2 linked regions of the Kaistia algarum genome follow. The protein of the gene in region 1 interacts with the protein of each later gene in a pairwise test. Links are inferred from orthologs where the notes say so. Each region holds a gene or a part of one and is shown in the gene's direction. Other genes may lie near its edges.

Region 1 (3,039 bases):
CCATCACCCCGCCAGTTCCTCCGCCCGCCGCTTCGCGGCCGCCACGGCGCGGGTCATCAGCTTGGCGAGGCCGTCCTCGGCCATCAGCACGTCCAGCGCGGCGGCGGTGGTGCCGTTCGGCGAGGTGACGTTGCGGCGTAGTTCGCCGGGCGGAAGTTCCGAACGATATAGCAATTCGCCGGAACCGGTGACCGTCTGGCGCGCGAGGCGGGCGGCGAGGGCCGGGTCGAGTCCGGCGGCGATGCCGGCTTCGGTGAGCGCCTCGGCGAGCAGGAAGACATAGGCAGGACCGGAGCCCGAGACGGCGGTCACCGCGTCGATCAGGCTTTCGTTCTCGACCCACCCGGTCTCGCCGACGGCAGCGAGCAGGCTTGTCGCCAGGTCGCGGTCCTCGACAGTGGCCGCCGGATTGGCGAAGAGGCCCGTCATGCCGCGCCCGACCTGGGCCGGTGTGTTCGGCATGGCGCGAATGATGGCGCCGCCGAGCGCCGCTTCGATGGTCGCAACCGTCGTTCCGGCCGCGATCGAGAGCGATAGCGTGCGCGGCCCGACCAGTGCCTTCAGCGCCGGCAGCGCGTCGCCCATCATCTGCGGCTTGATCGCGAGCAGCAGCAGCCGCGCCTGGACGCCAGCGGGCGGGGCGGCGAGTGGCGCGATGCCGGCCTTGCCGAGCAGCGCCATCGTATCGGCCGGAGGCTTCGGATCGACGACCACCACCGAGGCGGGATCGAGCCCGCCCACCAGCCAGCCGGCGAGCAGCGCGCCGCCCATCTTGCCGGCGCCGATGAGGACGAGGGGGCTGGAAGGTGAGAAGGCGGAAAGCGTCATCATGGCGACCGGAATGAGAGGGGAGGGAGCTTTGGCTATGGCCTTACGCCGGACCCGTCGCGCTGCCAAGGCGGACCGCACGTCCGGAGGACCATAAGGCTCGGATGTCGCCCTGCGGCCATGACAACGGAATCGTTCCAAGCTAGAACTCGGCCAAGGGAGAGGAACGACATTCAATGCTCGATATGGCGCAAAGGGTTGGGGAGATCGTCGATCGCCATGCGGGGCGGGAGGGCTCGGCCTTGCCGATCCTGCACGATATCCAGGCGGCGTTCGGCTATGTGCCGTCCGAGGCAGTGCCGATCGTCGCGCATGCGCTCAACCGCAGCCGGGCCGAGATCCACGGCGTCGTCACCTTCTACCATGATTTCCGCTCGACCCCGGCCGGCCGCCATGTGGTGCGGGTCTGCAAGGCCGAGGCGTGTAAATCCATGGGGTCTCACGCCATCGTCGCGGCTTTCGAGGCCGCGCTCGGGCAGAAGATCGGCACGACATCGGAGGATGGCGAGGTGACGCTGGAACCGGTCTATTGCCTCGGCCTCTGCGCTACGGCGCCGAATGCGATGATCGACGGCAAGCCCGCCGGAAGGCTCGATCCCGTCGCGGTCGAACGGCTGGTGGCGGAGATCGAGCGATGAGCGCCGTACGGATCTTCGTGCCCGGCGATTCCGGCGCGCTCGCCGTTGGCGCCGATGCGGTCGCGGATGCGATCCGCGCCGCGGCGGCGGAGCGCGGCCTCGCGATCGAGATCATCCGCAACGGTTCACGCGGCGCCTATTTCCTGGAGCCGCTGGTCGAGGTCGAGACGCCCGCCGGCCGCGTTGCCTTCGGCCCGGTCGCGCCCGGCGATGTCGGCGAACTGGTCGCCGCGGGCTTGTTCGAGGGACGTGGGGCGCGGCTGTTCCATGGCCCGGCCGACGAGATCCCGTTCCTCAAGAGCCAGACCCGCTTCACCTTCGCCCGCTGCGGCATCGTCGATCCAGCCTCGATCGCGGACTACGCGTCCAAGGGCGGCTGGGTCGGGATGTCAAAGGCCGCTGCGCTGGAGCCCGCGGCGATCGTCGATCTCGTCACGAAATCGGGCCTCCGCGGCCGCGGCGGCGCCGGCTTCCCGACCGGCATCAAGTGGAAGACGGTGCTGGAGGCGGCGGGTCCACGCAAATTCATCGTCGCCAATGCCGATGAGGGCGACAGCGGCACCTTCGCCGACCGCATGCTGATGGAAGGTGATCCGTTCCTGCTGATCGAAGGCATGGCGATCGCCGGCTTCGCCTGCGGCGCGGAGAAGGGCTACATCTATATCCGCTCCGAATATCCCCATTCCATCGCCCGGATGGAGGCGGCGATCGCCTCGGCGCGGGCTGCGGGCTATCTCGGCGCCGATGTCGCCGGATCGGGCCGCGCCTTCGAGCTGGAAGTCCGGGTCGGAGCCGGAGCCTATGTCTGCGGCGAGGAGACGGCGCTGCTCGAAAGTCTCGAAGGTGAGCGCGGCCAGGTCCGCGCCAAGCCGCCGCTGCCGGCGCATAAGGGCCTCTTCGGCGCGCCGACGGCGATCAACAATCTGGTGACGCTCGCCTCCGTGCCGTTCATCCTCGCCGAAGGGCCGGAAGCCTACGCGGTGGTCGGCTATGGCCGCTCGCGCGGCACCATGCCGGTGCAGATTGCCGGCAATGTGAAGCATGGCGGCCTCTACGAGGTCGGTTTCGGCGTCACGCTCGGCGACCTCGTCAACGCAATCGGCGGCGGTACGCTCACCGGCCGGCCGGTCAAGGCGGTTCAGGTCGGCGGGCCGCTCGGCGCCTATTTCCCGCCCTCGCTGTTCGATACGCCCTTCGACTATGAGGCCTTCGCGGCCCGCGACGGGCTGATCGGCCATGGCGGCGTCGTCGTCTTCGACGACACCGTGGAAATGGGCGAGATGGCCCGCTTCGCGCTGGAATTCTGCGGGATCGAAAGCTGCGGCAAGTGCACGCCCTGCCGCATCGGCGCGGTGCGCGGCGTCGAGGTCATGGACGAAATCCTCGTCGGCCGCGATGTCGAGGTGAACACCGCGTTGATCGAGGATCTGTGCGAAACCATGAAATTCGGCTCGCTCTGCGCCCTTGGCGGCTTCACGCCCTATCCTGTCCTGAGTGCGCTTCATCATTATCCGGACGATTTCGGCCTCAAGCCGAAACTCGCCGCGGCGGCCGAGTAGGAGGAAGCCATGTC
Region 2 (3,306 bases), 1.1 Mb from region 1 along the record:
ACACGATCTGCGCGCTGGGCGACGCCGCAGCTTGGCCGATCCAGGGCCTCATCCGTCATTTCCGCCCGCTGATCGAGGAGCGGATCGATCTCTATTCAGCCAATCCGCGCCCGGTCGAGCGCGAGATGATGGAAGCGGCGGAGTAGGGATGATGAAGCTGCAGGGCGTTGTCGAGATATTGGAGGTCAACAAGGCGACCCTTTCGGGTTCGACCTTCGTCGACGTCAATCTTTCGGGCGCCCGCTTCGACGACGTGAACATGTCCGGCTGGACAGCGAAAAACGTCAATCTGGCTGGTCTCTCCGTTGAAGATGCGAATATCTCGGGAGCGCGCATCACCGACGTGAACCTGTCGGGCGCGAGGCTGTCCAAGGTCAATCTGATGGGCGTTTCGATCGAAAATTGCCTTGTCGAAGGCGTGACGGTCGACGGTGTCCTCCTATCCGAATTGCAGGCCGCCTATCGTGCGGCGCAAGAGGCGAAGTAATGGCCAAGATCATCGTTGACGGCATCGAAGTCGACGTCCCGCCGGACTACACGCTGCTGCAGGCGGCGGAAGCGGCCGGGGCCGAGGTTCCGCGCTTCTGCTTCCACGAGCGGCTGTCGATCGCCGGCAATTGCCGCATGTGCCTGGTCGAGGTGAAGGGCGGCCCGCCCAAGCCGCAGGCATCCTGCGCCATGAATGTCCGCGACCTGCGCCCGGGCCCGAACGGCGAGCCGCCGGTCATGTTCACCAAGTCGCCCATGGTGAAGAAGGCGCGCGAAGGCGTGATGGAGTTCCTGCTGATCAACCATCCGCTCGATTGCCCGATCTGCGATCAGGGCGGCGAGTGCGACCTGCAGGACCAGGCCATGGCGTATGGCGTGGACAAGAACCGCTTTGCCGAGAACAAGCGCGCGGTTGAGGACAAATATATCGGCGCTCTGGTGAAGACGTCGATGAACCGCTGCATTCATTGCACGCGCTGCGTCCGCTTCACCACTGAAGTCGCTGGCATTTCCGAGATGGGCCTGATCGGTCGCGGCGAAGATGCCGAGATCACGACCTATCTCGAGAAGGCGCTGACCTCGGAACTGCAGGGCAATGTCATCGACCTCTGCCCGGTCGGCGCGCTGACCTCGAAGCCCTATGCCTTCCAGGCCCGTCCGTGGGAACTGGTGAAGACCGAATCGATCGACGTCATGGACGCGGTCGGCTCGAACATCCGCGTCGATGCGCGCGGCCGCGAGGTTATGCGCATCCTTCCTCGCCTCAACGAGGCGGTGAACGAGGAATGGATCTCGGACAAGACCCGCTTCGTCTGGGACGGGCTCAAGACCCAGCGCCTCGACAAGCCCTATGTTCGCGTCGGCGGCAAGCTGCGTCCGGTCTCGTGGTCGGAGGCCTTCTCGGCCGTCGCGGCGAAGATCAAGGCCACGAGCGGCGACAAGATCGGTGCGATCGGCGGTGACCTTGCGTCGGTCGAGGATCTTTATGCGCTGAAGGGCCTCGTCACGGCGCTCGGCTCGAAGAACATCGACATCCGCCAGGATGGCGCCGCGCTCGACCCCGCCAAGGGTCGTGCCGGCTACCTCTTCAATCCGACGATTGCCGGGATCGAGCAGGCCGATGTGATCCTCATCATCGGCGCCAATCCGCGTCTGGAGGCCTCGGTGCTGAACGCGCGGCTGCGCAAGCGCTGGCGCGCCGGCGGCCTCAAGATCGGTCTCATCGGCCAGCCGGTCGATCTCACCTACACCTATGAGCATCTCGGCGCCGGTTCGCAGACACTGGCAGACATCGCCGCCGGCAATGGCAGCTTCGGTGCCGCGCTCGCGAGCGCCAAGCGGCCGATCGTCATCGTCGGGCAGTCGGCGCTGGCAGGCCCGGAAGGGGCGGCCGTGCTCGGCGCGGCTGCGAAGATCGCGGCGGGCGAGGGTCGTGATGAGGGCTGGAACGGCCTCGCCGTGCTCCACAATGCCGCCTCGCGCGTCGGCGGTCTCGACATCGGCTTCGTGCCTGCCAATGGCGGCCTCGGAGCGAAGGAAATGGTTGCCGCGGCGGGCTCCGGCCAGCTCGATATTCTCTTCCTGCTCGGAGCCGACGAGATCGACATGGAGGCGCTGGGTTCGGCCTTCGTCATCTATGTTGGCACGCATGGCGATGCTGGCGCCCACCGCGCCGATGTGATCCTGCCGGCGGCGACCTATACCGAGAAGTCCGGCACCTATGTGAACACCGAAGGGCGAGTCCAGCTCGCGAACCGCGCCACGTTCCCGCCGGGCGAGGCCCGAGAGGACTGGGCGATCTTCCGCGCGCTTTCGGACGTCGTCGGCAAGCGCCTGCCGTTCGATTCGCTGGCAGCGCTGCGCCGGGCTCTCTACGCCGCGTTCCCGCATCTGTCCGCCATCGACGGCATCCAGCCGTCCGATATTGCCGATGTCCGGGCGCTCGCGACCGGCGCTCCGGCGCTCGGCAGCGCGACCTTCGGCAGCGCGGTCATCGATTTCTACCTGACCAACCCGATCGCCCGTGCCTCGGCCGTAATGGCCGAGTGTTCGGCACTGGCGGCCGGCCGCCTCGCAGCGGCAGCGGAGTGACGCGGACATGAACTTCGTCGATGGCTATCTGATCCCCGGCGTGATCATGGTGCTGCAGAGCCTTCTGCTGCTTGTGCTTCTGCTCGTCTCGATCGCCTTCATCCTGCTGGCCGATCGCAAGATCTGGGCGGCGGTGCAGATGCGCCGCGGGCCGAACGTGGTCGGTGCCTTCGGCTTGTTGCAGTCCTTCGCGGATCTGCTGAAATTCATCCTGAAAGAACCGATTATCCCGTCGAGCGCCAACAAGGGCATCTTCCTGCTGGCGCCGCTGGTTACCGTGACGCTGGCGCTCGCCGGATGGGCCGTGATCCCCTTCGCGCCCGGCTGGGTCATCAGCAATATCAATGTCGGCATCCTCTACCTTCTCGCGATCTCCTCGCTCGGCGTCTATGGCATCATCATGGGCGGCTGGGCTTCGAACTCGAAATATCCGTTCCTCTCCTCGCTGCGCGCCGCCGCGCAGATGGTGTCCTACGAGGTCTCGATCGGTTTCGTGCTTGTCGCGGTGCTGCTTTGCGTCGGTTCGCTCAACATTTCCGACGTGGTGATTTCGCAGCAGAGCGGCCTCGGCACCAAGCTCGGCCTGCCGGGCAGCTTCCTCGACTGGTACTGGCTGCCGCTGTTCCCGCTCTTCATCATCTTCTTCATCTCGGCGCTGGCCGAGACCAACCGCCCGCCTTTCGATCTCGTCGAGGCGGAGTCGGAACTCGTCGCCGGCTTCATGTC

What was found.
Region 2: the proteins of OSH05_RS06035 (region 1) and nuoG interact in binary tests that used the Escherichia coli proteins (3 or more experiments, as listed by UniProt). The link is inferred for Kaistia algarum from one-to-one orthologs.

Annotation. Positions count from the first base shown.
Region 1 is NZ_JAPKNJ010000001.1:1,250,134-1,253,172, reverse strand. Bases 10-2,735 are described here. They hold OSH05_RS06035 (formate dehydrogenase subunit gamma), read left to right. Parts: upstream 10-1,004; coding sequence 1,005-1,466; downstream 1,467-2,735. Other genes in these bases: OSH05_RS06030 (NADH-ubiquinone oxidoreductase-F iron-sulfur binding region domain-containing protein), read left to right, coding at 1,463-2,735; proC (pyrroline-5-carboxylate reductase), read right to left, coding at 10-828. In the rest of the region: more of proC, read right to left, coding at 4-9; more of OSH05_RS06030, read left to right, coding at 2,736-3,025; fdhF (formate dehydrogenase subunit alpha), read left to right, coding at 3,035-3,039. UniProt on the Escherichia coli protein: NDH-1 shuttles electrons from NADH, via FMN and iron-sulfur (Fe-S) centers, to quinones in the respiratory chain. The immediate electron acceptor for the enzyme in this species is believed to be ubiquinone.
Region 2 is NZ_JAPKNJ010000001.1:133,488-136,793, reverse strand. What follows is about bases 41-3,033. They hold nuoG (NADH-quinone oxidoreductase subunit NuoG), read left to right. Parts: upstream 41-486; coding sequence 487-2,580; downstream 2,581-3,033. Other genes in these bases: nuoH (NADH-quinone oxidoreductase subunit NuoH), read left to right, coding at 2,588-3,033; OSH05_RS00685 (pentapeptide repeat-containing protein), read left to right, coding at 149-487; nuoF (NADH-quinone oxidoreductase subunit NuoF), read left to right, coding at 41-146. In the rest of the region: more of nuoF, read left to right, coding at 1-40; more of nuoH, read left to right, coding at 3,034-3,306. UniProt on the Escherichia coli protein: NDH-1 shuttles electrons from NADH, via FMN and iron-sulfur (Fe-S) centers, to quinones in the respiratory chain. The immediate electron acceptor for the enzyme in this species is believed to be ubiquinone.